Regions from separate parts of the Williamsia sp. M5A3_1d genome, predicted to be linked through region 2. Evidence: predicted binding sites of a transcription regulator. Region 2 holds the regulator's gene; each other region holds the start of a gene.

Region 1 (10,346 bases), on a different contig from region 2:
CCCTCCTCGGCGTCATCGGTCGCGAACACCTCAGAGGCGTTGTTGGCCTCGAATGCTGCTGTGATGACCGCGATCTCCTCGGCGGCCGCGGCGCCGGGGGAGTCGCTCTGGGCGACGAGCATCGCGCCCGCCGACCGGTCGAGACCCATCTTGAGGTGGTCTTCCACGGCGTTGATGGCGACCGAGTCCATGAACTCGAGCATCGCCGGACGGATCCGGTCGGTGATCGCCAGCACCGCCTCGGTCGCGTCGTGGACGCTGGCGAAGCTGCCGACCACCGTCGAGGCCGCCGGTTGTGGCGGCAGCAGTCGCAGGGTGACCTCGGTGATGATGCCGAGGGTGCCCTCGCTGCCGACGAACAGCTTCGTCAACGACAGGCCCGCAGAGTCCTTGAGGCGTGGGCCGCCGAGCCGTACGGCACGGCCGTCGGCCAGGACCACCTGCATGCCGAGCACGTAGTCGGTCGTGACGCCGTACTTCACGCAGCACAGCCCGCCGGCGTTCGTGGCCGCGTTGCCGCCGATCGAGCAGATCTCGAACGACGACGGATCCGGCGGATACCACAGTCCGTGTTGTGCGGCAGCGGCTTTGACCTCGGCGTTGAGGAGTCCGGGCTGCACCACGGCCACCCGCATCACGGGGTCGATCTCGATGGCGCGCATCCGTTCGGTGGAGATCGTGATCGCTCCGTTGACACCGCCCGACCCGCCCGACAACCCGGTCCCCGCGCCGCGCGGCACGATGGCGACACGATTCGCCGCGCACCAGCGCACCGCCGCGACGACGTGGTCGGTCGACTCCGCGCGCACCACTGCCAGCGGGATCGAGGCGTCGGGGTCGAGCGCGCGGTCCTGCCGGTACCCGCCGCAGATGTCGGGATCGGTGACGACCATCCCGTCGGGGAGCTCCGCGATGAGGTCGTCGAGGGCGAGTGTGCGCGTCATGAGCCCACGCTATCGACCCGCGAGGACGCGGGTTCGCGGAATTCGACGAGCGATCCGTCGCCGCCCCCGCTCGATTCGAGCCCCCCGCTCTCGAGCTTTCGCAGTTCCACGCGACGGATCTTGCCGCTGATGGTCTTCGGCAGATCGGCGAAGGTGATGCGGCGAATCCGCTTGTAGCCGGCGAGCTGGGCACGGCTGTGGTCGAAGATCGCGTTGGCCGTCTCCTCGGTCGGTTCGTGGCCCGGTGCCAGCACGATGTAGGCCTTCGGCACCGACAGGCGTAGCTCGTCGGGGGCGGGGACCACCGCGGCCTCGGCGACGGCATCGTGTTCGAGCAGAACCGATTCCAGCTCGAACGGGCTGATCCGGTAGTCGCTGGACTTGAAGACGTCGTCGGTGCGGCCGACGTAGGTGATGTAGCCGTCGGAGTCGCGGCTCCCGACGTCGCCGGAGTGGTAGTAGCCGCCGGCCATCGCCGTGGCGGTGCGTTCCGGGTCGCCGTGGTAGCCGACCATGAGACCGAGCGGCCGGTGTGCGAGGTCGATGCAGATCTCGCCCTCGTCGACGTCCGGTGTCCCGGTCGCGGGGTCGACGAGGGTGATGCGGTAGCCCGGACAGGGTCGACCCATCGACCCGTCCTTGAGTGGCTGTCCCGGCGAGTTCGCGATCTGCACCGTGGTCTCGGTCTGCCCGAAGCCGTCGCGGATCGTGACTCCCCACGCGCGGCGCACACGGTCGATGACCTCGGGGTTGAGCGGTTCGCCGGCGCCGACCGCCACGCGCGGCGGGGTGGTGAGGTGTGCGAGATCGGACTGGATCAGCATGCGCCACACCGTCGGCGGCGCGCAGAAACTCGTGACCGCGCAGCGCTGCATCTGATCCATCAGCGCTTTCGCGTCGAATCGCGCGTAGTTGTAGATGAACACGCACGCCTGGGCGTTCCAGGGCGCGAACACGTTCGACCATGCATGCTTCGCCCAGCCGGGGGAACTGACGTTGAGGTGGATGTCGCCGGGGCGCAGACCGATCCAGTACATCGTCGACAGGTGGCCCACCGGATACGAGACGTGGGTGTGCTCCACCAGCTTCGGCTTCGAGGTGGTGCCGGAGGTGAAGTAGAGCAGCAGTGTGTCGTCGGCGTGGGTGGTGTGGCTCGGCGTGAACTCGGCGGGCGCGTCGGCGGCGTCGGCGTAGGAGATCCAGCCGTCGACGGGGTCACCGACCGCGATCCGGGTGTGCCGTGCGCCGACGGCGTCGAAGGTGGCGGCCAGTTCGCTGCGCGCGATCACGTGGGCGACGCCGCCCCGGTCGATGCGGTCGGCGATGTCGGACTCGGAGAGCAACGTGGTCGCGGGGATCACGACGGCGCCGATCTTCATCGCCGCCAGCATCACCTCCCACAGCTCGACCTGGTTGGCCAGCATCAGCAGGATGCGGTCGCCGGCCGCGACGCCGAGACCATCGAGCCATCCCGCCACCCGTGTTGATCGGGTGCTCATGTCGGCGAAGCTGTGGATCGACTCGCTGCCGTCCTCCTCGACGATCCACAGCGCCGGCGCCTCGTTCGGCGACCCGTCGGCGTTCCGGGCGATCGCGTCGAACCAGTCGATCGCCCAGTTCCATTCGTCGAACTGCGGCCACCGGAATTCCGCGACCGCGGTCTCGTAGTCGTCGGCGTGGCGCACCAAAAGGTCGCGCGCGGATCGGAACGTCTCGGTTCTGGACTCCTGCGGACGGGACACGGGCCACCTCTCAGCCGGACTCCCCGCCGGGTTGGACACCTGGCGGGCAAACACTAGGATATGCAAGTATACCGTGATCGGGGACACACCCCGGGCACTCTCACCACATCGAGTCGGAGACACACCATGACCTCAGAGATCCCGCACTTCGTCGACGGTGCGCGCCGACCGGGCACGTCCGGCCGGAGTGCCGATGTGATGAACCCGTCGACCGGTGCCGTGCAGGCCACGGTCCCGCTCGCCTCGGTCGACGAGGTGAACGAGGTCGTCGCGTCGTCGGTGGCCGCGCAGCGGGTGTGGGCGGCGTGGAACCCGCAGAAGCGCGCGCGGGTCATGATGCGTTTCGTCGACCTGGTGAACCAGAACGCCGACGAGCTCGCCGAGCTGCTGTCGATCGAGCATGGCAAGACCATCGCCGATGCGCACGGTGACATCCAGCGTGGTGTCGAGGTCATCGAGTTCGCCATCGGCATCCCGCATCTGCTCAAGGGCGAGTTCACCGAGGGTGCGGGCACCGGCATCGACGTGCACTCGGTGCGCCAGCCGCTCGGTGTCGTCGCGGGCATCACGCCGTTCAACTTCCCGGCGATGATCCCGCTGTGGAAGGCCGGCCCGGCGCTCGCGTGCGGCAACGCGTTCATCCTCAAGCCGAGCGAACGTGACCCCTCGGTGCCGCTGCGGCTGGCCGAGTTGTTCCTCGAAGCGGGTCTCCCGGCCGGCGTGTTCCAGGTGGTGCACGGTGACAAGGTCGCGGTGGATGCACTGCTCACTCACCCGGATGTCCAGGCGCTGGGCTTCGTCGGATCGTCGGACATCGCGCAGTACATCTACTCCACCGCCGCGGCGAACGGTAAGCGGTCGCAGTGCTTCGGTGGCGCCAAGAACCACATGATCATCCTTCCCGACGCCGACCTCGACCAGGCTGTCGACGCGTTGATCGGCGCCGGTTACGGCAGCGCGGGCGAGCGCTGCATGGCGATCAGCGTCGCGGTCCCGGTCGGCGAGGAGACCGCGAACCGTCTGCGGGACAGGCTCGTCGAGCGTGTGACGGCCCTGCGCGTCGGACACAGCCATGACCCCAAGGCCGACTACGGACCACTGGTGAGTGCCGCGGCGCTCGAGCGGGTGCGCGACTACATCGGTCAGGGTGTCGATGCCGGCGCCGACCTCGTCGTCGACGGCCGTGATCGCGCCAGCGACGATCTCACCTACGGTGATGCGGCGCTCGAGGGCGGCTACTTCATCGGACCCACCCTGTTCGACCACGTGTCGAAGGAGATGTCGATCTACACCGACGAGATCTTCGGCCCGGTGCTCTGCATCGTTCGCGCGGGCGACTACGAGGAGGCGCTGGCGTTGGCGTCGGATCACCAATACGGCAACGGTGTTGCGATCTTCACCCAGGACGGCGACGCCGCGCGGGACTTCTGTGCGCGGGTCCAGGTCGGCATGGTCGGTGTGAACGTGCCGATCCCGGTTCCCGTGGCCTACCACACCTTCGGAGGCTGGAAGCGATCCGGTTTCGGTGACCTCAACCAGCACGGGCCCGCGGCGATCCAGTTCTACACCAAGGTGAAGACGATCACGACGCGGTGGCCGTCGGGTATCAAGGACGGGGCCGAGTTCGTCATCCCCACGATGCAGTGAGTGTCCTCGACTCGGCGCTGTCGGCCGACGACCGCGTCATCACCGACACCGCCGCGGCCTTCGCCGCCAAACGGATCGCCCCGCACGCACTCGACTGGGACACCGAGAAGCACTTCCCGGCAGACGAACTGCGTGAGGCAGCGGCGTTGGGGATGGCGGCGATCTACTGTTCCGAGGAGTTCGGCGGCAGCGGGCTCACCCGCCTCGACGGAGTGCGCATCTTCACCGAGCTCGCCGCCGCCGACCCGACGACCGCAGCGTTCCTGTCGATCCACAACATGGCGACCTGGATGGTCGACAGTTACGGGACGGCCGAGCAGCGGGCGCACTGGGTTCCGCGGATGGCGAGCATGGAGGCCATCGCGAGCTACTGCCTCACCGAGCCCTCCGCGGGGTCCGATGCGGCGGCGCTGCGGACCCGTGCCGACCGTGACGGCGACGACTTCGTGCTCAACGGGGTCAAGCAGTTCATCTCCGGCGCCGGCACATCCGATGTGTACATCGTGATGGCGCGTACCGGAGGCGACGGGCCGAAAGGCATCTCCACCTTCCTCGTCGAGAACGGCACGCCCGGGCTGTCGTTCGGCGCGCAGGAGAAGAAAATGGGGTGGCACGCCCAGCCGACCGCCGCGGTCGTGTTCGACGATGTCCGTATCCCCGCGACGAACATGGTCGGTGGCGAGGCCGGTGAGGGAACGGGCTTCGGTATCGCGATGAACGGACTCAACGGCGGGCGCATCAACATCGCGGCCTGCTCGCTCGGCGGAGCACAGGATGCGATGGCCCGCACGCGGCGGTACCTGCGGGAGCGGGAGGCCTTCGGTGGCAGTCTCATCGACGAACCCACCATCCGTTTCGCCCTGGCCGACATGGCGATCGACCTCGAGGCGTCGCGACTGATGCTGTGGAACGCGGCGGCCGCCCTCGACGCCGATCACCCCGACAAGGTGACGATCTGCGCGATGGCCAAGCGTTTCGTCACCGAACGGTGTTTCGCCGTCGCCGACCAGGCCCTGCAGCTACACGGCGGGTACGGGTACCTGCACGACTACGGGCTGGAGAAGATCGTCCGCGACCTGCGGGTGAACCGAATCCTCGAGGGCACCAACGAGATCATGCGCATGGTCGTCGGCCGTGCCATCGCCAAGGAGACATCATGACCACCATCGCGTTTCTGGGCCTGGGCAACATGGGCGGACCCATGGCCGCCAATCTCGTTGCCGCCGGGCACACCGTCGCGGGGTTCGATCCGGTGCCCGCCGCCGCGGCCGCTGCCGCCGAGAACGGGGTCCTCGTCGCCGAGACCGCCGTCCAGGCCGTCGAACGGGCCGCGGTCGTCATCACGATGCTGCCGAGCGGCGCACTGGTCCGGTCGGCGTATGCCGAGGTACTCCCCGTCGCCCAGGACGGAGCGGTCTTCATCGACAGCTCCACCATCTCCGTCGATGACGCACGCGACATGCACACCCTCGCTGCGGAATTCGGCTTCGCCCAGGTCGACGCCCCGGTCTCCGGCGGGGTGAAGGGTGCGACCGCCGGGACCCTGGCCTTCATGGTCGGCGGGAACGACGACGCCTACGCCGCCGCCGCACCCGTTCTCGAACCCATGGCGGGCAAGGTCATCCACTGCGGTGGACCGGGAAGCGGCCAGGCGGCGAAGGTGTGCAACAACATGGTGCTCGCAGTGCAACAGATCGTCGTCGGCGAGGCCTTCGTTCTCGCCGAGAAACTCGGCCTGTCGGCGGACTCGCTGTTCGACGTCATCACCGGCGCCACCGGCAACTGCTGGTCGGTGCACACCAACTGTCCCGTTCCCGGCCCGGTACCGACATCGCCCGCCAACAACGACTTCCGACCGGGCTTCGCGACCGCGCTCATGCACAAAGACCTCGGCCTGGCCATGGACGCGGTCACCTCGACCGGCGCCACCGCACCCCTGGGAACCCACGCCGCCGAGATCTACGCCGCGTTCGCGGAGAGCAACGGCGCCAAGGACTTCAGCGCCATCATCGAGACCCTGCGCTGACCCACCGGAGAGCGACCTGATCGTCGGGTTTCACACTGTGGAGTTGTCAAGGTTCGTGCCGCTCCCGATACCGGGGGCGTTGGTTCTATGACGGCGCTATGCGGCGATCGGTTCCGCGAGTGCCAATGTTCTTCTGTTGTAGGCCGGTAGAGGTACGCGGCGTGGGTCGATGGTTGCTGGTGGGATGAGCCAGGGGTGTCGGTCGTGGCCCATGACGATGTCCCAGCCGGTGGTGTGGACCGCGACGTGACAGGACCGGCAGAGGAGGCATCCGTTGTCGACGGTGGTCGGTCCGCCGTTGGCGAAGTGGATGATGTGGTGGACGTCGCACCACGACGCCGGGGCACCGCACTTGATGCAGCCCTGGTCGCGGGTGAGGACGACTTTCCTAGCGTTGCCGGTGAACAACCGTTTCTGCGCGGCGACGGAGATGGGTGCTCCGTTGAGGTCAACGCCGATCCCGAGGACTTTCGCATCGCAGGCCAGGAGCTCGGTGGTGAGGTCGGAGATCGGTCCGAGCCAACTCAACCGCGCCGGTTCTGCGTGACCGGCTCCTTCGAGGGGGATGGTCACGATGAGTTCGGTGGATGGTGGTCCCGACAGGGCGTCGGGCGACAGTCCGCGGGTGCCGGCTTCGAGGAGTTGAGCGAAGGCATCAGCTCGTCGGCGCGCGGCGGTCCGTGGGTCGGGGGTGCCGTCAGGTTCAGGTCGAGGTCGGGATGCGGTGTCGAGGGCGGTGTTGAGTCGTTCGCCGGTGGCGACGTCGAGGTCGAATTCGCCCCGTAACCGGCCGTCGTCGGCTTGATTCCACGCCAGCTCATTCAGTGCGGCGTCTTCGGCCACGGGCACGTCCGGCGTTTCGTCGGGGGTGTGGGCGATCGCGGCAGCGCGGGCGTCGTCGAGCAGTTCAGCGGGAGGTGCGCCGGCGACAGCTTTCGCTACCAACCGCCGCTCCAGGCTCGACACCAGATCGGAGTCGAGGGGTTCCCCGGTACGGCGAGCGACGTGATCAACACCACGCGCGACGGCGTCAAGGTGTTCAGCCGACACCGAACCATCGCGGGAATGACGCGCCACCCCCGGCAAAACTTCGCGGGCACGCCCGAGGCGGATCAATCGTGACGCCACCGCAGGCGCGACTCCATTGGCACACAACACTTCCCGCAGCGACATCCCCGACCGCCGGGCGACGCCGACACGGTCGGCCTGGGCGGTCAATCGTGCGAGCAGGTCGTCGGCCACCGCCCGCAAGGCCACGACGCCGCGGATGGCGGCGACAATCTCGGCGTCATCGTCGGCGACAACGGTGTCTTGTGTGCGGTGGTCGTCGATGAGTGAGTCGGCCAATGCTGTGAATGATCCCCCGGTCATCCCTCAATCGTACATGCGTTCGGAGAACCGCGCAAGGGCCAATCGGTCGAATCCTGTTGACTCGTAATCGAATAACGCACGGGCGACGCCCCCGATCACCACTCTAGCGTGCGGGTCCGACAGAACATGGCGTCAAAGACGCCGCCATCCACAAGCACGACAGCGGGGCCCGGCCACTCGATGCAGATGACTGCCCGCCCGGCGGAGCGCGAGGCACGACGGTTGACTCGAAGACGCAACTGGATCAGAAGTCGCCGGCGGAGCGGCGGAGGGTCTCGATCGCGTCGACGAGGGCGCGCGACTGATCCTCGGGGAGACCGATGTCGGCGAAGACGTCGGTGTTGAGGGTGTTCGTGGCCTCTTCGACCGTGGAGCGGCCGATGTCGGTGATCCGCACCAGGGTGGTCCGACCATCGGTGGGGTGGGGGATGCGCTCCACCAGGCCGGCCGATTCGAGGCGGCGGATCGCGTGGGTGACGCTGGTGACGTGAACCTGCAGCCGCACACTGGCTTTGGTGATGGGTAGCGCACCGTTGCGGCTGAAGGCCAGCAGGCGCAACAGTTCGAAACGGGAGAAGCTCAGGTCGAACGGACGCAGGGCGGCTTCGACGCGGGCGAGGAGGATCTGGTGGGCCCGCATCACCGACGTGACGGCGACCATGCCGTCGGCGACGTCACCCCACCCGGCGTTCGACCAGTTGTCGCGGGCCTTCGCGATCGGGTCGAAGGTGGGGCCGTCGGGGGACATGAGAGTCATTGTCCTCCCGCCGGCGGTCGTCGGTGTCACAACCCCGCATGAGCGGCCGCCTCGCTCAGCACCGCCTCGAGCATCGCCGGGGTGAGTCGACCGGTGAAGGTGTTCTGCTGGCTCACGTGATAGCTGCCGAACAGACGGATGGGGGGCAGGCCGTCGCCGGCGAGGTCGACCCACACGCCGTGACCGAACGTGGGACGCGGCACGGGTATCGCGTACCCGTGTTCACTCAACGCGGTGAGAGCGGCCCGCCATCCGAAGGCGCCGAGCGACATCACCGATCGCACCGTCGGGGCGAGCAGTGTCAGCTCCGACTGCAGCCAGTGCGAACACTCGTCGCGTTCGGCGGGTGTCGGCTTGTTCGCGGGGGGAGCGCAGTGCACCGGTGCGGTGATCCTGGTGCCGCGCAGCGTCAACCCGTCGTCTGCCGACACCGAGGTCGGTTGGTTGGCCAGGCCCACCGCGTGCATCGCCGCAAACAGGACGTCGCCGCTGCGGTCGCCGGTGAACATCCGCCCGGTCCGATTCGCGCCGTGCGCCGCAGGCGCGAGTCCGATGATGAGGAACGCGGCGTCAGCCGGGCCGATGCCCGGCACCGGGCGGCCCCAGTACTCCTCGTCGGCGAACGCGCGTCGCTTCTCGCGGGCGACACGTTCGCGCCACTCGACCAGCCGCGGACACGCCCGGCACTGCGTGATGGCGGCGTCGAGATCGTCGAGATCGAGGAACACGGGCACGCCCTCGACGCTACCGCCGCCGGCGGTGACCGGACCGAACCCGCAGCAAGGTCCTCACGTCGACTGTCGAGACGTCAGCTGACCTCCACGGTCGACGCCCAATCCAGGATCGCGGGATCGTCCAGCGTCGCGAGCACCAGATCGCCGTCCAGGTCCTTTCCGGGCTGCGACGGAACGGTGACCACGAACGCCCGGGCCGCTCTGGCGGCAGCGACTCCCGTCGAGGAATCCTCGAGGGCGACACCCTCGGTGGGGTCGGCCCCCAACCCGTCGAATGCCCTCAGATACAGCTCGGGATGTGGTTTGGGATGTCTCACTTCGTCGGCGGCCACCGAGACCTCGAAGAAGACGTCGAGGCGCGACGCGCGGAGAGCGGCGGTCAGCAGGGAACGAGGACTGTTGGTGGCGACGGCGATCGGGACACGGTCCGCCAGGGTGTCGAGCAGCGTTCGAGCCCCGGGCATCGGTGCGACTCCCTGGGCCAGCTCGGCTTCCACCCGGGCCAGCAGGTCCGCCTCGATGCGGGGACCGTGGTCGGGACGGCCGAAGAAGTGCGCCAGCTCCGCACAAACGGCGGGTACGGACCGCCCGATGAGCATGTCCTTCTCGGCGGGACCGAACCCGTGGCCGTGGTCGGCGAACAACGCCGCCTCGGCCCGTGACCAACAGGTCTCGGTGTCCAGAAGCAGGCCATCGCAGTCGAACACGATCGCACTGACCCGCGGTGGCAATGTCATGGCCGCATCGTAGCGAGACCGATCAGCTGACGAGCTCGACCGCCTCCGGTCCGACGTATGTCGCGCGGGGTCGGATGATCTTGCGGCTCTGTGCCTGCTCGACGACATTGGCGCACCAGCCGACCACCCGGCTCACCGTGAAGGTGGGGGTGAACATGGTCCGTGAAATCCCGCAGCGATCCATCACCACGCCCGCGTAGAACTCGACATTGGCGTACAGCGGCCGGTCGGGGTGCACCCGGGCCAACTCCGACACCACCGCCCGCTCCACCTGGACGGCCAGGTCGACCATGTCGCCACCGAGATCGATCGCGATGTCCCGCAACAACTCCGATCGAGGATCGACCGTTCGGTACACCGCGTGACCGAACCCCATGATCCGGGCGCC
Region 2 (10,346 bases):
TTGATATTGTTTTGTTTACGCCTGGATGTGTTGACAAGTCAAGCTTTTCTTGTAATTTGAGTCACACAGCAGCACCGCAATGACAATCACCTCGTCGAGGGTCCGGGTTCGGACGCCGCGGCGGATGATCGGCCGAGAAGCAACGATCGATAGGCACCCCATGGCTCCCCACGCGACAGCGAACGACCTCTCCCCGGTGGACGTGACCACGCCCACCGATCCCGCCGCCCCGACGGTCCTCACCGGGACGCCGGTGGTGTCCGGGGTGGCCTTCGCGCCGGTGATGTGGCCGGGCGAGCGTCCCGCCCTGCCGGGGCCGGGTACCCCACCGGCCGACGTCGAGGCGGAGTGCGCGCGATTCGTCGCCGCCGCGGCGGCCGTCGCCGATCGTCTGCGCGCACGTGCCTCCGCCGGGACCGGGGTGGCCTCGGAGGTCCTCTCGGCCACCGCCGCGCTCGCGCAGGACCGCGGCTGGATCTTCTCTGCGGAGAAGCTCATCCGGGCCGGATCGCCCGCGCCCAACGCCGCGGTCGACGCGACCGAGCAGTTCGTCGCCATGTTCACCAAGCTCGGCGGCCTCATGGCCGAGCGCGTGACCGATCTCCTCGACGTCCGCGACCGTGTGCTCGCAGAACTCGCGGGCGAGCCCGAACCCGGCCTGGCCCAGCCCGACCACGAGGTCATCCTCTTCGCCGACGATCTCGCCCCGGCCGACACCTCCGGGCTCGACCCCGCTCTCGTGCGGGGCCTGGCCACGCGCCTGGGCGGCCCCACCAGCCACACCGCGATCATCGCCCGTCAGTTGGGGATCCCGTGCGTCGTCGCGGTCGGTGCGCTCACCTCGGTGGCCGCCGGCACCCCGGTGATGCTCGACGGCGAGGCCGGCACCGTCACCGTCGGCCCCGACGCCGACACCGCTCGCAGCGCCGTCGCACGCTCCCGGGACGCGGCAGAACTGGTGTCGCGATGGAGCGGACCGGGACGCACCGCCGACGGGCTCGACGTGTCGATCCTCGCCAACGTCCAGGACGGTTCCTCCGCCCGCTCGGCCACCGACTTCCCGGTGCAGGGCATCGGACTCTTCCGCACCGAACTGGCCTTCCTCGACCGGGCGACGGAGCCCGACGCCGCCGAGCAGACCGCGCTCTACCGCGAGGTCATCGAGGCGTTCGTGCCCGCCGCGGGGGAGTCCGACGCCAAGATCGTGATCCGCACCCTCGACGCGGGCTCCGACAAACCACTGCTGTTCGCCGACAACGGAACCGAGGCCAACCCGGCCCTCGGCGTACGCGGTCTACGGGTCGCGTTCGGCAACCCGGGTCTGCTCGACCGGCAACTCGACGCCGTCGCGGCCGCCGCCGAGGCGACCGGTGCGGCACCGTGGGTGATGGCCCCGATGGTGGCGACGGCGACCGAGGCCCGCGACTTCGCCGCGAAGGTGCGTGCCCGGGGTCTCGTCGCCGGCGTGATGATCGAGATCCCCTCGGCTGCACTGCTCGCGCCGTCGATCCTCGCCGAGGTCGACTTCGTGTCGATCGGCACCAACGACCTCACGCAGTACACGATGGCGGCCGATCGCATGTCGGCCGAACTCGCCTACCTCACCGACCCGTGGCAGCCGGCCGTGCTCGCGCTCATCCACATGGTGGCCTCGGCGGGGTCGGCGGCCGGTAAACCGGTCGGGGTGTGCGGCGAGGCCGCCGCCGACCCACTGCTCGCCTGCGTGCTGGTGGGTATGGGCGTCACATCGTTGTCGAGCGCACCGGCGGCCGCCGCGGGTGTGGGTGCGGCGCTGGGTCAGGTGCGCACCGAACAGTGCCGGGCCGCGGCGCGGGCAGCGCTGGCGACCGCGGATCCCGCGGACGCACGCGTCGCCGCAGCGGCGGCCCTACACGACTGACCCGGCGACACGAGGACGGGGCCGATCGGCCGTCCTCACCGACGGCGGGCGCGGTCCTCCACCTCGCGCACGAGGCCGATCATCGTCGAATCCCGCTGCAACGCAGCATCGGAGAGCGGGTTGACGATCCCGCGTAGAGCGGCGACCGGGATCCATCGACGCGGCACCTGTATCCGCGGGGACCGCGACTCGATGCCGTCGGCGACCGCCAGTCCGACGCGACGGGGCTTGATGGGAGTCAGCAGGGGACGTGGGAACGCCCGCTTGATCAAAGCGGTGGCGAGTTCGTCCTTGCCGAAGGCGACATCGGCGATGGGGGTCGCGACCCACCCGGGATAGAGCACCCCTGCCGTCGCGCCGTGGGCCGCGAGCTCGCTGCGCAATGCGCGGCCGATCTGCTCGACGGCCGCCTTCGACGCCGCATAGGGCGCATTGACCATCCCGTTCAGGTACGCGTACGTCGACGACGTGATGAGGACGTGGCCCCGGGCATCGATGACGTGGGGCAGCGCCACCCGAACCGTGTTCCACACACCCATGAGGTTCACGCCGATCACGCGCTCGAACACGCCGTCCGCCACGCTGGCGACGGTGTCGGCCGAATCTCCGCTGGAGATACCGGCATTGGCGAACACGACGTCGATCCGACCCCACCGTGCCACGGCACGCTCGACGGCGTCCGAGAGATCAGCCGGGACCGTGACATCGGCTCGAAGCGCGAGGACACGATCGGGATCGAGCCCCAGCACCGCGTCGTCCACCGCGGCCTGGACCAGGTCGAGCGCGACCACACGGGCACCCCGACGATGCACCTCACGGACGACCTCACGCCCGATGCCACCTGCGGCGCCGGTCACGACGACCACCGCGCCGTCGAGGACCAATCGCTGTGCACCCATCACGTCTCCTGTCGTCCACCCCGATCGGGTGGTCAGTGTGACACGCGGCGTAGTCAGATGCGGTACGCGGGGTGACGAGGGTCGGTCAGAGGCGTCGCATGACGGTGACGACCTTGCCGAGGATCGCCGCCTCGTCACCCGGGATCGGATCGAACTGCGGGTTGTGCGGCATCAGCCAGACGTGGCCGTCGGTGCGCTTGAACGTCTTCACCGTGGCCTCGCCGTCGATCATGGCCGCCACGATGTCGCCGTTGTCGGCCACGTTCTGCTGGCGGACCACCACCCAGTCGCCGTCGCAGATGGCGGCGTCGATCATCGACTCGCCGACCACGCGCAGGAGGAACAATGCGCCGTCACCCACGAGTTCACGGGGCAGCGGGAACACCTCCTCGACCGCCTCCTCGGCGAGGATGGGCCCACCGGCGGCGATGCGACCGAGCACCGGGACGAAGGTGGGGGTCGGCAACGACAGGGCATCCGAGCCGCCGCCGTCACCGGGATCGGCGTCCTGCACGTTGACCGCCCGGGGTCGGTTCGCATCGCGCTTGAGGAAGCCCTTGCGTTCGAGGGTGCGGAGCTGGTGGGCGACCGACGACGTGGAGTTGAGGCCGACCGCGTCTCCGATCTCACGGATGCTCGGGGGATATCCGCGCTCGCGGACCGACGCACGGATGACCTCGAGGACCTTCGCCTGCCGAGGCGTCAGATCGGCCTCGCTGATCGGTCCATCGGCGAAGTCGGTGGTGGTGACGGTGGTGTCGGACACGGTGTCCCTCCTGTCGCGGCCCGCTCCCGACCGATCTGTTCGAACGGTTCGGACAACGCGCGGACCTGCTGTCACCTGGGACAGTAGTGCAGCAGATAACAACTTTCAAACATTTGTTCGACCGTGTCGGGACATTGTCGGAGGCGCGTGATACAAATCGAACACACGTTCATTCGAACGTCTGGTCGATGAGGAGCACGTCATGAATCAGACTCTCACGCGTCACAGCAGCACCACGGCACACCGGCCCGCCGACGCCACGGTCGAGCGCGCGCCGCGTCCGGCGCAGCGCCCCGTGCCCGTACGTCACCGCCCCGCGGGTCGGCCCGCCGCGGCCCGCCCGGCCGGTGTGGTCTGTGCCGACGGCCGTCGCCACGCACCGGTGTCCCGGCGGCCCGCACCCATCGGATGGGGAGCGGCCATCGTGGCCGGCATCGCGCTCGCGGTCGCCGTCTGGGCTGTGGTGCTCGGCGGATCGGCTGCCGCCGAGTCGTCGGCGGCTCCCGTCGCGGGTACCTCCGTGGTCCATGTCCGTGGCGGCGAGTCGTTGGGAGAGATCGCGGCGCGCGTCGCGCCGGACCGGGCGACGTCCGCGGTCGTCGCCGACATCAAGGAGCTCAACCACATGAGCGGATCGGCGTTGACCGCCGGCCAGCCGCTGCTCGCCCCGCTCTACCGGGACTGACCGGTGTGTGACGGCCGATCGGGGTCGGTATCCTCGCGACCGTGGGTCCACATCGGGCCCTGTGACGCCTCGAGGTCCACCCTCGACACGCGTCGCCCGCGGATCAGGTTCGAGGACACGGCGATGCACTGCCCCTTCTGCAAACACGAGGACACCCGGGTGGTCGACTCGCGTGTCGCCGACGAGGGGCAGGCCATCCGTCGTCGCCGTTCGTGCTCGAACTGCGGCCGCCGGTTCACCACCGTCGAGAGCGCGGTGCTCGCCGTCGTGAAACGCAACGGGGTCACCGAGCCGTTCAGCCGCGAGAAGGTGATGCTCGGAGTCCGCCGCGCCTGCCAGGGCCGCGCCGTCGACGAGGACCGGTTGCGCCTGCTGGCCCAGCAGGTCGAGGACGCCGTCCGCGCCTCCGGATCGGCCGAGATCCCCAGCAACGAGGTGGGTCTGGCCATCCTCGGTCCGTTGCGCGAACTCGACGAGGTCGCCTACCTGCGCTTCGCCTCGGTGTACCGGTCGTTCGAATCGGTCGACGACTTCCAGCGTGAGATCGACGACCTGAGGTCGTCACCGTCGCGCGCCGCCACCGCCTCCGTCGGCGCCTCGGGCGAGACCGTCGATCGCACGTAGGATCCGCTGCTCCGACACCGGGTAGGCGGGTCTGATCCGCTCGGCGAACAGTCCGATGCGCAATTCCTCCACCATCCAGTGGATCTGCTCCCCGAGCGTGACGCGCCGCGCCGGCGTCGCCCGTTCGACCACCTCGGCCCACCGGTCGAGGACGCGGTCGACCGACTCCATCGCCCGCGCATCGGTCGCGGCTGCGGCAGGAAGCCGGGCCAATCGCACCAGGATCGCGTCGAGATACACCGCGACACGCGTGCGGTGGTCGGCGTCGGTGGCGCTGATGAAACCGTCGAACACGAGGTCGTCGAGCTGGCGGGTGACATCGGCGACGGCCGTCGACGAACCGAGTCGATCGAACTCGGCGCGGATCGGTGCGACGCGCGTCAACACGTCGGCCGCCGTCGCCAGCGCGGCGCGGGCGACCGCCGGGGCGTCGCGGGCGACGGTGGCCCGCAACGCCGCGAAGGCCGCGGGGTCGCGCACCTGCGTGGTCGACCCAGTGAGATCGACGATGGCCGCGCGTGTGCAGTCGCGCAGCAGATCCTCGGTCGAGCGATAGGGGCTCTGCGACAACGCCAGGCGCGCCGCGACGGGCAACTGACCTGCGGCCGAGGGTTTCAGCGCGGGGATCGAGATCTCGAGCAGTCGTCGGATGGCGCGGTGGGTCGCCAGGTCGGCTTCTGCCGCGGTGGTCGCGACCGCCCGCACGACACCGCCGTCGACCACCAGCAGGCACGGATGGCTCGTGACCTGTTGACCGGCAACGGTTTCGACGACCGATGGAGCGATGGTGCCGATGGTGGCGGTCGTCCACTCGGTGATCGGCGGCGGCGTCGGGACAGCCGACGGGCCACCACGGGACGGTTGTGCGCCTCCCTTCGGCGCCGACGGTGCCGATCCCCCGATGGCGTCGCGCAGCTCGGCCAGCGATTCGGCTGTCGCGACCACCGATCCGTCGTCGGCGACCGCGGCGTAGGTCATGCGCAGATGGCGTGGCAGCGTGCTCGGGTCGAAATCGTTCGGCGACACCGCGACACCGGTCTGTCGACTCACCTCGCGAGCCAGGCCGACGGCGACCGGTTCGCTGCGCGGGGTCAGCGCCGCCATGGCCGCCGCGCCGACATCGGCCGCGGGACCGAGGCGGCGGCGCACCGACTTGGGCAGGCTGCGCACCATCGCCACGGCCAGTTCGGTGCGCAGGCCGGGGACCAACCAGTCGAAACCCGAGGGACGCACCCGCGGCAGCAACGCCAGCGGGATGTGGACGGTGACCCCGTCGCGCTCGGCGCCGGGGGAGAACTGGTAGGTCAGATCGAGGTGGGCCTCGCCCTGCTGCCACCGGTCGGGGAATTCCGTCGCCGACACCGCATCGGTGTCCGCGACGGTCTCGGGGGTGAGATCGAGCAGGTCGGGGTTCTCGCGCCGTGCGGACTTCCACCAGGTGTCGAAGTGTGCCGCCGACACGACCTCGCGGCCGATCCGTTGATCGTAGAAATCGAACAGTTGGTCGTCGTCGATCACCAGGTCGCCGCGGCGCGCGCGGTGCTCGAGGTCGCGGGCGTCCTCCAGCAGGGCCCGGTTGCGGTCGAAGAAGGGGTGCCGGGTGCGCCAGTCGCCCTCGACGAGTGCGTGCCGGATGAACAGATCCCGCGACGTCTCCGGATCGACGCGCCCGAACGGCACGGCGCGATGCGCGACCAGCGGGACGCCGTAGAGGGTGACCCGTTCGTACGCCATCGCCGACCCACGCTTCGACGACCAGTGCGGTTCGCTGTAGGAGCGTTTGACGAGCGGCCCGGCGATCTTCTCGGCCCATTCCGGCTCGATCCCCGCGACCGTGCGGGCGAACAGCCGCGAGGTCTCCACCACCTCACCGGCCATCACGAATCGGGGCGGTTTCTTGGCCAGTGGTGACCCCGGGAACACCACGAACCGGGTGCCGCGGGCGCCGAGGAACTCGCGGGTGTCACCGTCGCGGACGCCGATGTGTCCGAGGAGGCCGGCGAGCAACGACTGGTGCACGGCCGTGGGTGAAGCGTCGGAGGTGTTGGGTCTCCACCCCTTGTCGGCGGTGATGCGTTCGAGCTGACGTACCAGCTCCCTCCACTCCCGGATCCGCAGCCAGTGCAGGAACTCGCGTTCGCACCGTTTACGGAACTGGTTGTTCGACAGTTCCTCCCGCATCTGTTCGAGGTGCCGCCACAGCGAGAGGATCGAGAGGAAATCCGACCCCGCCACGGCGAATCGCGCATGGGACTCGTCTGCGGCCTGGCGCTTCTCGGTGGGACGCTCACGGACGTCGGGCAGCGACAGGGCCGCGACGATGACGAGCACCTCGGCCAACGCACCGTTCTCGTGCGCGGCGACCACCATCCGCGCCCACCGGGGATCGATGGGAAGGTCGGCGATGTCGCGACCGACCGGGGTCAGACCGCGGCGAGTGCCGGTGCCGTCGACTGCACCGAGCTCCTCGAGCAGGCCGATGCCGTCGCGGATCGACCGTGCGTCGGGAGCCTCGACGAACGGGAAATCGGTGATGTCACCGAGATTGAGCGCAGTCATCGTGAGGATGACCGATGCGAGGTTGGTGCGCAGGATCTCCGGTTCGGTGAACTCCGGACGATTCTCGAAGTCCTCCTCGGAGTACAGGCGGATACAGATGCCGTCGGCGACGCGCCCACATCGGCCTGCCCGCTGTCGCGCGCTGGCCTGGGAGACGGGTTCGATCGGTAGGCGTTGCACCTTGGTGCGCAGCGAGTAGCGGGAGATGCGCGCGGTACCCACGTCGACGACGTAGCGGATGCCGGGAACGGTGAGTGAGGTCTCGGCGACGTTGGTGGACAACACGATCCGGCGACGGTCAGAGGTGGTGAAGACCTTCTGCTGGTCGCCGGTCGACAGCCGCGAGAACAGCGGCAGGATGTCCACGCGGTCGTCGAGACGCCGTCGCAACGCATCGGCGGTGTCGCGGATCTCGCGTTCGGTGGCCAGGAACACGAGGATGTCGCCCGGACCGGCGCGGGTGAGCTCGCCGACGGCGGCCTCGATCGCGGCGATCTGATCGATGTCGTCGTGATCGTCGTCCTCGTCGGCGGCATCACGCGGTCGGTAGCGGATCTCGACCGGGTAGGTCCGGCCCGAGACCGAGATGACCGGGACGGGGTGCTCCGCAGTTGCGAAGTGCTCGGCGAAACGCCCGGGGTCGATGGTCGCCGAGGTGATCACGACCTTCAGGTCGGGTCGACGGGGCAGCAGTTGTTTGAGGAAGCCGAGGATGAAATCGATGTTGAGGCTGCGCTCGTGGGCCTCGTCGATGATGAGGGTGTCGTAGGCGAGCAGGAGCGGGTCGCGTCCGATCTCGCGCAGCAGGATGCCGTCGGTCATCACCTTCACGAGGGTGTCGGCGCCCGACCGGTCGTCGAATCGGACGGCGAACCCGACCGCGGCCCCCAACTCGGTGTCGGTCTCCTCCGCGATGCGCGTCGCGACCGCCCGCGCGGCGATCCGGCGCGGCTGGGTGTGCCCGATGGCGCCACGGACACCGCGCCCGAGGCCCAGACAGATCTTCGGCAGCTGGGTGGTCTTGCCCGAGCCGGTCTCGCCCGCGACGACGACGACCTGATGGGTGGCGATCGCGGCGGCGATCTCTTCGCGCGCGCCCGAAATCGGCAGCTCGTCGGGGTAGCGCAGCTCGGGAACGAGAGCGGCCCGGCGCGCCAGACGGCTGCGTGCGGCGTCGACGGAGCCGGACAGACGCTGACGGGAACGGTCGTCGCGGGCGCTCGCCACGCGTCGCCGTAAGCGGTGGGCGTCGACGATCGACACCTCGTTCTCGTCGATGACGACCGCTTCGGACGACACAGACGACTCGGTCGACGCATCGGGGCGAGGACCCCGGGGACCGGGTGGACGCCGACGTGGCGACCTGCTGTCGGTCGATCGGGCGCGAGGGGGTCGGGACATGATGACCCCCACGATATTCGTCTTCCGCGGTCGGACCTCGCCGCGTATGCGTGGAATGCGGCGGCAGTCCGGGACGTGGCCCCGCTGTGCCGACGGCCGACAGGCATGATGGGCGACATGACGTCGACGCTGTGGCACGGGTTCGCCGACATGGGGGCGGTCAGCTCCTCCGGTCCGTTCGCGATCGCGCGGGGTTCGGGGGTGCACATCTGGGACACCGACGACAACCGCTACATCGACTCGACCGCGGGGCTGTGGTTCACCAACGTCGGCCACGGACGCACCGAGATCGCCGACGCCGTCGCACGCCAACTCGGGACGCTCGCGCACTACTCCGGATTCGGTGACGTCGCGCCCGCGGTGACGATCGACCTCGCCGAACGGCTCGGGGCCATCGCGCCGATCGCGGGCAGCAAGGTCTTCTTCACCTCCGGCGGCAGCGACTCGTTCGACACCGCGGCGAAGCTCGCCCGTCGGTACTGGCACGAGATGGGTCGTCCGGACAAGAAGCTCATCATCGGGCGTACGAAGGCCTACCACGGCATGCACGTCGCCGGTACGGCGTTGTCGGGGCTGCCCCCGAACCGCGAGGGCTACGGCACCCTGATGGAGGATGCGGCCACCGTCGAGTGGGACGACGCCAAGAGCCTGCTCGGACTCATCGAACGCGTCGGGCCCGACTCGGTGGCCGCGTTCTTCTGCGAACCCGTGATCGGCGCCGGTGGCATCTACCCACCACCCGAGGGGTATCTGTCGGAGGTGCGCCAGATCTGCCGCGACCACGATGTGCTCTTCGTCGCCGACGAGGTCGTCACCGGTTTCGGGCGCATCGGTGGATCGTGGTTCGCCTCACAGCGTTTCGATCTGCAGCCCGACATGATGGCCACCGCGAAGGGGCTCACCTCGGGCTATGTGCCCATGGGCGCGGTGTTCGTGGCACCCCACATCGCGGAGCCGTTCTACTCCGGCGGTGTGTGGTGGCGCCACGGCTACACCTACGGCGGCCATGCCGGCGCAGCTGCGGCCGCGATGGCCAACCTCGACATCATCGAGCGCGAGGGCCTGCTCGACGAGGCGCGCAGGCTCGAGTCCGACCTGCACACCGCGCTGGAGCCTCTCGCGGGGCACGCGGTGGTGTCGGAGGTGCGCAGCGGTGTCGGGGCCGTGGCGGCGGTGCAGTTGGCCGACGCCGCACAGGGCCCGGCCGCGGTCACGGCGCTGCGCCGCCACGGGGTGAGCGGACGCGCGGCCGGTGCAGGGGCGCTGCAGATCTCGCCCGCGTTCGTCATGACCACCGAGCAGACCCACGAACTCGCCCACCGTATGTCCGACGGGCTCGACGAACTGCTCTGACGCCACCGGGGAAGGTCTCGGCCGATCAGGTCAGGCTCGACGGTCCTCGGTCGCGTCGAGGGCCGCCGACAAAGTGCGGAGCCCGTCGACGATCGACTGCCACCGCGCCACACCCAGCTCGTCGATGAGTCGCGCCGCGGCGTGGGCATGGGCGGGGGA
Region 3 (10,346 bases), on a different contig from region 2:
CGCGCCACCAACAATGTCGCCGAATACCGTGGGCTCATAGCGGGTCTCGGGGCTGCGAGGGATCTCGACGCCGACGAGGTGTCGGTGCGGATGGACTCCAAGCTGGTCGTCGAGCAGATGTCGGGTCGGTGGAAGGTCAAGCACCCGGACATGATCCCGCTGGCGGAGCAGGCCCGCGATCTCGTCTCGGGCTTCTCACACGTCGACTTCGCGTGGATCGCTCGCGCGGAGAACTCCCACGCCGACCGCCTCGCCAACGAGGCCATGGATGAGCAGGCGCAGGGGCAGATCGCGACAGGTGGTGAGTCGGCCGCCCCGGTCGAGAAGAGCGCTTCGGCGGCGAAGACCGGGCCCGGTTGGACCGGGGCGATGGGGGAGCCCACCCGGTTGTGGCTGGTGCGCCACGGGCAGACGGCGCTGTCGGTGGACCGGCGCTACAGCGGACGTGGGAACCCCGAGCTCACCGAACTCGGTGTGCAGCAGGCCGATCGGGCGGCGCATCGCATCGCCTCTCGCGGCGGTGTGAAGGCCATCGTGTCCAGCCCGTTGTCGCGGGCGCGGGCGACCGCCGGCGCCATCGCCCGCAAGCTCGATCTTCCGGTGCACGAGGTGGAAGGCTTCACCGAGACCGACTTCGGCGAGTGGGAGGGTCTGACGTTCATCGAGGCGATGCAGCGTGACCCGGAACTGCACCGCGCCTGGATGTCCGACACGTCGGTCGCCCCTCCGGGTGGGGAGAGTTTCGACGCCGTCACCGAGCGTGTGCGGGTCGCGACCGACCACGTGGTGTCGGAGTACGGACCCGGCGACGTCGTGGTGGTCAGTCACGTCACGCCGATCAAAACCGTTCTGCGCCATGCCCTCGACGTCGGTCCGTCGATCCTCTTCAAGCTCCACCTCGACCTGGCGTCGCTCTCGGTGGCCGAGTTCTACTCCGACGGAGGAAGTTCCGTCCGCCTCGTCAACGACACGAACCATCTGTCCTGATTCACGGCCGACCGTGACGAACCCGAACCGGGTGTGCTGACCACAGATCGTGAGTTGACGGCGAAACGACGCACACTCGGCGACGACTTTCGGCACAGTCGGCGGTAGTAGAACGCGACCGGACAAGCGAAATACACCAGCGTTCAACAACATTCACTAAAATTAACCACCCACCCCTCGAACATCCGTGCTAGGATAGATGTACAGATCCACCTGGGGAGGGGGCAGGCCGATGAACAGCATCCAATCGGATTACGCTGCCCTGGAACAGATCGTGGACAGAATCCTCACTGCCGACTCCACCTCGTGCACCGACGAGGAGGTCGCGGATCTCGCCATTCGCCATGAGCGCATCGCCCGGCAATTGGAGGCCGCCGGCAACAAAAGGATCCTCGAGGTGTCCGACCGCGACGCCCACCGCGCCGTCGGATGTGTGAACCTGACCGAGTTCCTTCGGACGACACTGCGCGTGACGCAACCGAAGAAGCGGCTCAAAGAAGTGCAGGCGCTCGAATCGATGCACGCGATGACCGGAGAGAAGCTGCCACCGGTCTGCCCGAACGTCGCTCGGGAGTTGGCGGCCGGATCGATCGGCCCCGACCACGTTCACGCCGTGCTGGATGTCATGGCCAAAATCCCCACCGCGGTCGAGCCCGAGCACCGAGCGTTCGCAGAACAGACCCTCGCCGAGTTCGCGACCACACTCACCCCGAAAGAGATCACCGCCGCCGGGGTACGGATCCTCGCCCACCTCGATCCCGACGGCACCCTCACCGACGACCGTGACCGCGCACGGAACCGGAAGCTGTCTGTGGGTTGCCAGGACAGCCAGTTGATGTCGAAGCTGACCGCCACCTTGGACCCGACCACGCGCGCCCTGTTCGACGTGGTGCTCGCGAAGTGGGCGGCACCGGGGATGAACAACCCCGACGACGATCAGTCGCCTCACGGCGACGGCAGCGAGATCAGCAGCGATGCACTACGGGAAGCAGCAGATCGGGACTGCCGCTCGCAGTCCCAACGCAACCACGACGCCCTCAAAGCCCTACTCGACGCCGCCGTCAACGGCGGCTTGCTCGGTGGGTCACACCGCGGGCTGCCGCCGCAGATCATCGTCTCCATCACCGACGCCCAACTCCGCGAGCACGCCGGCGTCGTACGCACCACCACAGGTACCGACCTCCCGATCGGTGACGTTGTGAAGCTCGCCGCCGACGCCCAACAACATCTCGCGGTGTTCAGCGACGTCACCAACGAGCCCTTGTTCTTCGGGCGCACCCGCCGCCTCGCCTCACAAGCGCAACGGTTGATGGCTTTCGCGCAGTACCGCGGTTGCAGCAAGGACGATTGCGGTGTCGCCTTCGCCCACACCGAGATGCATCACGCCGAACAGGATTGGGCCGACGGCGGGCTCACCGACTCCACCCACCTGGCCCCCGCCTGCGGACCCCACAACCGAGCCGTCGGAACCGAACCCCATCAGTGGTCCACCGAGAAGATCACCGACGGCCCCGACAAAGGCCGCTACGGCTGGCGCCGCAACACCGACCCACCCGAAAAGCTCCGCGCCAATCACCTACACCGGATCGACGAACTCCTCGAACGATTCCGGAACCCGCCTGACGTCGCGGCAGTGAGCAGGCGCTTCGACATCACTTGGCCTGAGTGTGAGCTCTATCCCGCTGCTTGATGGGTGTTTGGGTTCTACCGCCGCTGACGGTGCGGAAAGCCGTTGTCGAATGTGCGTTGTTCACGTCTCGGCTTGCGTAATGCTGCGAGCACACTCAGCGACGACTTTCGGCACAGTCGGCGGGAGTAGAACGCGACCCGGCCGCTCAACTCAAGTGACGAGCCACAACATGGTGACGGCAGCGACGATCGACGGGGCACCGGCGACGAGGCCGAGGGCGGAGAAGCCGGCGGCGGAAACCGCGACACCGTCGCGGCTGACGATGCGGCGCCACAGCAGATTCGCCAGCGACCCCACGTAGGTGATGTTGGAGCCGATGTTGACGCCGAGGAGCATTGCCAACAGCGCGACGGTCGGGGCGCCGGACATCGCGGCGAGCAGCAGCAATGTCGCGGGGATGTTGTTGATGACGTTCGCGACCACCGCACCGATCGCGGCCACGCCGAGCAGCGCGAGAAGACCGGTGCCGTTCGGGACGATGCCGGCCAACCAACGACCGATCGCGCCGTCGGCGATGGCGGCGACCAGGACCCCGAGTGCGAACACGAACAGCAGGAACAGGGGATTGATCGCCTTCACCACATCGACCACGCCCGACGCCCTGCGCGCCATCGCGATCACCGTGAGCACCACGGCACCCGCGGTGGCGAACCACACCGGCTCCACCCCGACCTGAGACGACAGGACGAAACCGACGAGCGTCGCGCCGAGGACACACAACGCGGTGACCGGCGCGAGCCCGGGATCCTGTGGCTCGTGATCGGGGACGTCGGCGATCTCGGCGCGGAACCACCAGCGGTGCACCGCGTACTGCACCACGAGCGTCGCGAGCCACGGCAGGGCCATCAGCAGGGTGAAGCGGCCGAAACTCACGCCGGTGGCCGAGAACGCCAGCAGGTTGGTCAGATTCGAGACCGGCATCAACGACGACGCCGCGTTGGCGAGACTGATCGTCGCCACCGACAGCGGCCGTGGGCGCACCCCGAGGCCGCGGGTGACCGCGATCAACACCGGGGTGAGCAGGACGACGGTGGCGTCGAGATTGAGCGCGGCCGTCGTGACCGCCGCCCCGACGAATCCGAGGGCGAACAGTCGTCGACCGTTGCCGGCTCCCGCGCGACCGATCTGCCGCGAGACCCACCCGAACACCCCGAGCACCTCACACGCGTGCGAGAGCGCCAGCAGCGCAGCCAGTGTGGCGACCGTCGACGCCAGACGGTGGATCTCGTCGAACGCCTCACCCAGCGTCACCGCGCCCACAGTGATGGCGATCGCCGCCGCGGGCACCGCAACCGTCGCCTCGGGAAGCCCTCGCGGACGCCACACAGCGAACGCGAGCGCCAGCACCATGAGCGCCACTGCGCCCGCTGCCATCATCTCTGTCGTCCCCGTGTCCTCAGCCGAGGATCCTGCGGAGTGTGCGCAGGTTGCGGTTGGTGGTCGTCGCCTTGTACGCCGACCTGCCCAGGACCTTCCCGAAGGCGCTGCTGAGCGTCTGCTTCTGTGGCACCGACCAGTAGACGACGCCGTCACCTCGGGCCACCGATTCGACGTCGCCGTCGATGTCGACACCGAGCAGTTCGTCGAGCACCGCATCGTCGGCCACGAACACCACATACGCGTGGACGCCGTCGCTCTCGTCGAACGGATAGGCCCCGGTGACGTCGGCAACGTGGTCGACGGTGTGGACGAACACGAATGCCTCGTAGCCGAACCGCTTGCCGAGGGCCGGTTCGATCAGCTCGCGCAACGACGACGGCGTGTGGTCGTCGTCGGCGTCGAACACGACGTTGCCGGTGGCCAGCACCGTGCGCACCTCGGTGAAGCCCAGATGCCCGAATTCGTCACGCAGATCGGACATTCCGACCCGCACGCCACCGACGTTGATGCCTCGGAGCAGGGCGACGTAGCGGGCCACCGCGCCAGGGTAGCGCCCCGGCAGTTGTCGTCGCCGACGCTACCGCCGGCCGACCGGGACCCCGAGCGCGCGTGCCACCGTCGGCCAGGCGCGGTGCAGATCCTGATTCCAGTACCCCCACGAGTGCAGTCCGGCCCGGTAGTCGATGGTGGTTCGCACACCGGCGCGTCGTGCGGCGCGGTCGAACAGTCGGGTGCACGTCAGCGCTCCGCTCTCCAACACACCACCGACCGGCGACGCGATGCCCGCGAGTCCGAGGGACAGATCGGGCAGGCCGTTGCCGACGGCGAGGTAGAGCGCGGTGCCCCTCAGCGCACCGACCTGTGATGCCGGGTCGTGCGCCCGCCACTGCGCGTTCCCCGGCCGACCCCACATGTTGTCGGGGTTGCCACCGCGGGTGAGGATGCTGCCCTGCGTGGCCGCCGCGGCGGTCGGGTCGAGGAGATCGAGACACCCGCTGAACGCCGCGACGCCGCGGTAGAGACCCGGGTGGCGGACGGCGAGCATCATCGCGCCCGTGGCACCCATCGAGACACCGCCGATCGCATTGGTGCCGTTGCCGCGGAACGTCCGGTCGATCACCGGGGGCAGTTCGGAGGCGAGGAACGTGTCCCATTTGTTCACGCCGAGAACGGGATCGGTGCGGTCCCAGTCGGTGTAATAGCTCGCCGTCCCGCCGATCGGCAGGACGACGTTCACGGACTTGTCGGCCATGAAGCGCACGATGTCGGTCTGGTCGGTCCACCCGCTCTGGCGGTAACCGGTGAGGACGCCGGCGTCGATACCGTCGAGCAGGTACAGCGACGGGCGCGGTCGGCTCCGGTCACGGGGGAGCAGTACGTCGACCGAGATGATCTTGCGCATCGACGGGGAGAACACGCGCAGGCGCGCCTTCTGCGACGAGGTCATCACCACCGACACCACCCGCGCGGCCGGGGCGGTCGACGGGGTCTGCGTGACGCCGGGTGACGTCGTGACGCCTGGCGTCGGGGGCGCCGCGTGGGCGACAGGCTGGTTGAGCGCTGCCGTCGCCACCAGCGCGACGAGAGTGAGGATCACGGCGACGAACCGCATGATCCTCGGACGTGCCGCATCGGTTGTGCCGAGTGTCTGTGTGTCGAGCGTGGCCATTGTTCGAACCCCCCAGGTCGCGTACACGTCGCCGGTCCGGTGCCGCCGTGTGTGCGACGACGACCGGAGTACAGACGACCGGCGGTTATCATAAGCGGGCGAACGAGCCGACCGGGCGATCGCGGTCTGCGGGAACGGTCGCCGTCGGGCGATACGCCCGTGATCGAGGAAAGTCCGGACTCCACAGAGCAAGGTGGTTGCTAACGGCAACCCGGGGTGACCCGCGGGAAAGTGCCACAGAGAACAGACCGCCGACACCGCACGCCCTCGGGCGTGGGGTTCGGTGAGGGTGAAACGGTGCGGTAAGAGCGCACCAGCGCCGTGGGTGACCACGACGGCTCGGTAAACCCCACCAGGAGCAAGGTCGAAGGTCGCACCGCGAGGTGCGGCTGCGCAGGCGTTCGAGGGCTGCTCGCCCGAGCCTGCGGGTGGACCGCTCGAGGCACCCGGCGACGGTGTGTCCAGATGGATGATCGCCCCCGACCCCCGTGGTCGGGACAGGATCCGGCTTACAGGTCGACTCGTTCGCACCCCGCCCGGCGCAGCCGCGCCCACCGGGGTCTGCCTGTCAGAAGGCGTCGGCGATGGCGTCGTAACGGTGCAGCGCCTCGGCGTGACGTTGCTGTTCGCGGGCGTCGAGACGGCCGAGGACGAAGGCGTCACCCGGCGCGGTGACGTTCGCGGCGACCTCGGCGAGCAGTTCGCGACTCAGCGACGCGTCGTTCGCATCCCCGAGCAGCGACTGGATCTTCTTGGCCGTCGAGCCCACCCGCTTGTGTCGGGAGACGCCGAGCGTCGCGCCCGCCTCCGCGATGTAGCGCAACCGCTTGGCCTTCTTGCGGACCGTGTGCATCTGCTCGGTCCACTCCTCGGTTCCCCGGTCGAGCTCGGCGAGCTTGCGTTGCGCCTTGCGCACCGAACGACGGCTTGCGTCGACGGCGTCACGCAGGGCTTTCTTCGCGGGCCGCTCACCGTCGGGGCCTGCGACCGGATCGGCCAGGTGTGCGTCGATGGCGTCGAGCAACGTGAAGTAGCGGGCGGAGTTCATGCCCGTCACCGCGACCCGCAGGCCACGCCGGTACCTGCGTTCCTGTTCGTCGACGAGTGCGGCCCGCAGCGCATCCGACGCGTTCTCGTCGGTGAGGAGTTCGGCGTAGCGCTGTGCGGTGACCTCGGCGTCACGGGCGACCCCGAGCACCGAGGCCAACTCCCTGAGCTCGTCGCCGATGGTGTCGCGCGCGGTGCCGCCGAGAACCGTGTCGAACGCGCGCAGCACGCTGCGGAGCCTGCGTGTCGCGACCCGCATCTGGTGGACCGCGTCGTCGACGTCGGCACGTACCGCCGGGTCCCACTCGACGAGCTGGTCGCGGTGACGCGACAACTCGGTGATCACGAGTTCGAGCGCGGTCGGGTTCTTCGGCAGCGGCTTCGTCGAACGGTGGGAGGGCATCGCGCCGATGGTGCGGGCGAGCTTCGACGCGCTCGAGGCGGTGGTGGCGCCGGCCCCGCGCAGCAGTTCCTCGGCGGGTCCGAGGAGGTCGGTGTCGCCGTCCACGAGTTCGAATTCCCACTCCGACCACGTCTGGCCGGTGCCGCCGGGCAGCAGCGATCGCGCGGTCACCAGATCGGCGCACAAGACGGCGAGCAGACGGTCGTCGTCGTCGCGTGCCTCGGTGATCTGGCGTCGGGTGCCGATCACCGCCACCGGCGACAGTGCCCGCCCGCGTACGTGCACCCGGACCGGCTCGAGCAGCTCGCCGGGCACGGTCGCGTGCGCGATGCCGGTCGCGGGATCGGCGTCGTCGGGATCGAGCGGCACCTGTCGCTCGCGGCGTCCGCCCGTACCCGCGGGCCGCTTGAGATGCCACCCCTCGTCGTGGCCGCCGGTGCGGCGCCGCAACGTGATCCGGTTGTCGGCGAGGTCGAGGTTCTCGGTGTCGAAGTAGGTGGCGTCGAGGTTCTCCTCGATCGGGCCGGACGTGGAGGCGACACCGGGTAGCGCGGTCAGGTCGGGGATCGGCCGTCCGGCGGCGACGTCGAACTTGAGCTCGATCTCGATCTGCTCGTGCGCGGTCATGGGGTGCGTGTGTCCTTGTCCTCGGTGGTGTCGGTGCCTGCGGGCGTGCGCGCGAAGCGGTCGGTCGCCTCCACCAGATGGTGTTTGATACCGGCCTCGAACGAGGCGTGACCGGCGTCGTCGACGACGCGTAGATCGGCAGACGGCCACGCGCGGTGCAGATCCCACGCACTACGCATCGGGCACACGACATCGTATCGGCCCTGGACGATCACGCCGGGGATGTGGGCGATGCGGTCGATGTCACGGAGCAGCTGACCGTCGTCGAGGAAGCCGCCGTGGGTGAAGTAGTGGTTCTCGATCGAGGCGAACGCGAGATCGAAACGCGTGTCGACGTCGTCGCCGTCGGGGGTCGGCAGCAGATGACTGGTGCTCTGTTCCCAGTTCGTCCACGCCGTGGCGGCCGCTGTGCGCACGTCGGGGTCGTCGGAGGCGAGGAGTCGCCGGTAGGCCGCGACGAGATCGCCGTCGCGCTCGGACTCGGGGATCGGCGCGAGGTATCCCTCCCACACATCGGGGAAGAGGTGTGCGGCACCGCCGTTGTAGTACCAGTCGATCTCACTGCGGCGCAGCAGGAAGATGCCACGCAGCACCAGCTCGGTGACCCGTTCGGGGTGGGTCTGGGCGTAGGCCAACCCCAGGGTGGAACCCCACGACCCGCCGAACACCTGCCACCGCTCGACCTCGAGATGGGTGCGGATGCGTTCCATGTCGGCGATCAGGTGCCCGGTGGTGTTGACCGAGAGGTCGGCGCCATCGGCGATGTGCGGAGTCGAACGCCCGCAACCGCGTTGATCGAACAGGATGATCCGGTAGTGCGAGGGATCGAAGAAGCGGCGCTGATCCGCCGACGTCCCCCCGCCGGGCCCGCCGTGGACGAACACCACGGGCTTCCCGTTCGGGTCGCCGCTGCATTCGACGTAGATGCGTTGCCCGTCACCGACGTCGAGCATCTCCTGCCGGTACGGCTCGATCGCCGGGTACAAATCGCGCATGTGACCACTATGCCGGGTGTGGCCACCTCATCGGTCACGCGCGCGGCGCGCGGGTCGTCGGTTCAGTAGCTGTGCTCGGGACCGGGGAACGTCCCACGGCGCACCTCGTCGGCGTACTGCTCGGCCGCCACACGCAGGTCGGTGCCGATGTCGGCGTACCGCTTCACGAACTTCGCGGTCTTGCCGTGGGTGAAGCCGGCCATGTCCTGCCACACGAGAACCTGTGCGTCGGTCTCGTTGCCCGCACCGATGCCGACGGTGGGGATGGTGAGCTTGCGAGTGATCTGGCCGGCGAGGTCGGCCGGGACCATCTCCATCACGACGGCGAATGCGCCGGCCTCGGCGACGGCGATCGCGTCGGCGACGAGCTGATCGCCGGCGTCGCCGCGGCCCTGGACGCGGAAACCGCCGAGGCCGTTGACGCTCTGCGGTGTGAACCCGATGTGGGCCATCACCGGGATGCCCGCGGCGCTCAACGTGGCGATCTGGTCGGCGACGCGCTCACCGCCCTCGAGCTTCACCGCGTGCGCGCCACCCTCCTTGAAGAAGCGGATCGCCGAGGTCAGTGCCTGCGCCGAGCCACCCTCGTAGCTGCCGAACGGGAGGTCGGCGACCACCAGCGCATGCGGGGCACCGCGCACCACGCCGCGGACCAGCGGAAGCAGCTCGTCGATGGACACCGGGATGGTGGTGTCGTAGCCGTAGACCACGTTGGCGGCGGAGTCGCCGACCAGCAGTACCGGGATCTGCGCCGCATCGAAGATGCGGGCGCTGGAGTAGTCGTAGGCGGTGAGCATCGACCACTTCTCACCCTCGGCCTTCATCTGGGCGAGGTGGTGGACGCGGGTCACGCGGCGGGGAGAGGTCGGCGCGGTGGAGGGGGCGCCATAGACAGAGCTGTCAGACATCGTCGTCTCTTTCGTGCCTCGAGTCTCGCGGTGCGAGTACCCGGGTGGATGTGGACGCCACCAGTGTGGCACTCGCACGCCACGACGTCCCAGGTCTCTGCGGTGTGCCGTGCCTCACATCGTCTCCGCGTCTTCCTCGCGGAGGTCCGGGTCGGCCGCGCCGTGCCACGATGGGGCGATGCCGCACCCGACGTCGACAGTCGAACCGTCCCGCCGGCAGCGTCGGGGACTGCGCTGGTCGGTTCTCGCCGCGGTGCTGTTGATCGCCGGTTGCGCGAGCACGAACACGCAGCGGTTCGATCTCGGCGCACCGGTGCCGGATTCGAGTTCGAACGGGTCGGGCACCTCGGTGGAACCGGATCCGACGGCGGCGCCGGTGAGCGGACCGCTCGCCCGGTTCTACGGCCAACGCATCGCGTGGGGGTCGTGTGCGGAGTTCGCCCCCGACGGTGGATATCCGCAGCAGCGTAGTCAGTGTGGCCGACTGACCGTCCCGGTCGACTACACCGACCCGACGGGTGCGACGGCGTCGCTCGCGGTGTTCCGGCTCAAGGCCGCCGACCGGGCGAACGGGATCCTGCTCACCAACCCCGGCGGGCCCGGGGGATCGGGTGTCGACTTCATGGCCTCGGCCGCCGCA

Evidence for each region. Region 2 encodes LexA, which represses DNA repair genes until DNA is damaged. Its sites were predicted from a motif close to CGAACANNTGTTCG; they were not measured.
Region 1: a site for LexA is predicted at 7,739-7,752, ahead of ACLBW1_RS13150 (DUF222 domain-containing protein). Genes of this name have one in related genera too.
Region 3: a site for LexA is predicted at 1,166-1,179, ahead of ACLBW1_RS16325 (DUF222 domain-containing protein). Genes of this name have one in related genera too.

The regions. Positions count from the first base shown of each region.
Region 1 is NZ_JBKEZX010000003.1:148,412-158,757, forward strand. It holds gene ACLBW1_RS13125 (FAD-binding oxidoreductase) at 1-944, opposite strand, end outside; gene ACLBW1_RS13130 (AMP-binding protein) at 941-2,686, opposite strand; gene ACLBW1_RS13135 (CoA-acylating methylmalonate-semialdehyde dehydrogenase) at 2,813-4,333, shown strand; gene ACLBW1_RS13140 (acyl-CoA dehydrogenase family protein) at 4,330-5,493, shown strand; gene mmsB (3-hydroxyisobutyrate dehydrogenase) at 5,490-6,359, shown strand; gene ACLBW1_RS13150 (DUF222 domain-containing protein) at 6,456-7,730, opposite strand; gene ACLBW1_RS13155 (MarR family winged helix-turn-helix transcriptional regulator) at 7,975-8,478, opposite strand; gene ACLBW1_RS13160 (uracil-DNA glycosylase) at 8,514-9,215, opposite strand; gene ACLBW1_RS13165 (HAD family hydrolase) at 9,296-9,958, opposite strand; gene ACLBW1_RS13170 (citrate/2-methylcitrate synthase) at 9,981-10,346, opposite strand, start outside.
Region 2 is NZ_JBKEZX010000004.1:274,116-284,461, forward strand. It holds gene ACLBW1_RS18200 (phosphoenolpyruvate--protein phosphotransferase) at 203-1,900, shown strand; gene ACLBW1_RS18205 (SDR family NAD(P)-dependent oxidoreductase) at 1,936-2,799, opposite strand; gene lexA (transcriptional repressor LexA) at 2,885-3,565, opposite strand; gene ACLBW1_RS18215 (LysM peptidoglycan-binding domain-containing protein) at 3,768-4,250, shown strand; gene nrdR (transcriptional regulator NrdR) at 4,374-4,874, shown strand; gene hrpA (ATP-dependent RNA helicase HrpA) at 4,812-8,834, opposite strand; gene ACLBW1_RS18230 (aminotransferase family protein) at 8,952-10,187, shown strand; gene ACLBW1_RS18235 (MarR family winged helix-turn-helix transcriptional regulator) at 10,218-10,346, opposite strand, start outside.
Region 3 is NZ_JBKEZX010000003.1:864,152-874,497, forward strand. It holds gene ACLBW1_RS16320 (bifunctional RNase H/acid phosphatase) at 1-987, shown strand, start outside; gene ACLBW1_RS16325 (DUF222 domain-containing protein) at 1,220-2,677, shown strand; gene ACLBW1_RS16330 (SLC13 family permease) at 2,828-4,051, opposite strand; gene ACLBW1_RS16335 (DUF1697 domain-containing protein) at 4,074-4,595, opposite strand; gene ACLBW1_RS16340 (alpha/beta hydrolase) at 4,635-5,669, opposite strand; RNA gene rnpB (RNase P RNA component class A) at 5,830-6,254, shown strand; gene ACLBW1_RS16350 (CYTH and CHAD domain-containing protein) at 6,295-7,803, opposite strand; gene pip (prolyl aminopeptidase) at 7,800-8,798, opposite strand; gene panB (3-methyl-2-oxobutanoate hydroxymethyltransferase) at 8,861-9,706, opposite strand; gene ACLBW1_RS16365 (alpha/beta hydrolase) at 9,885-10,346, shown strand, end outside.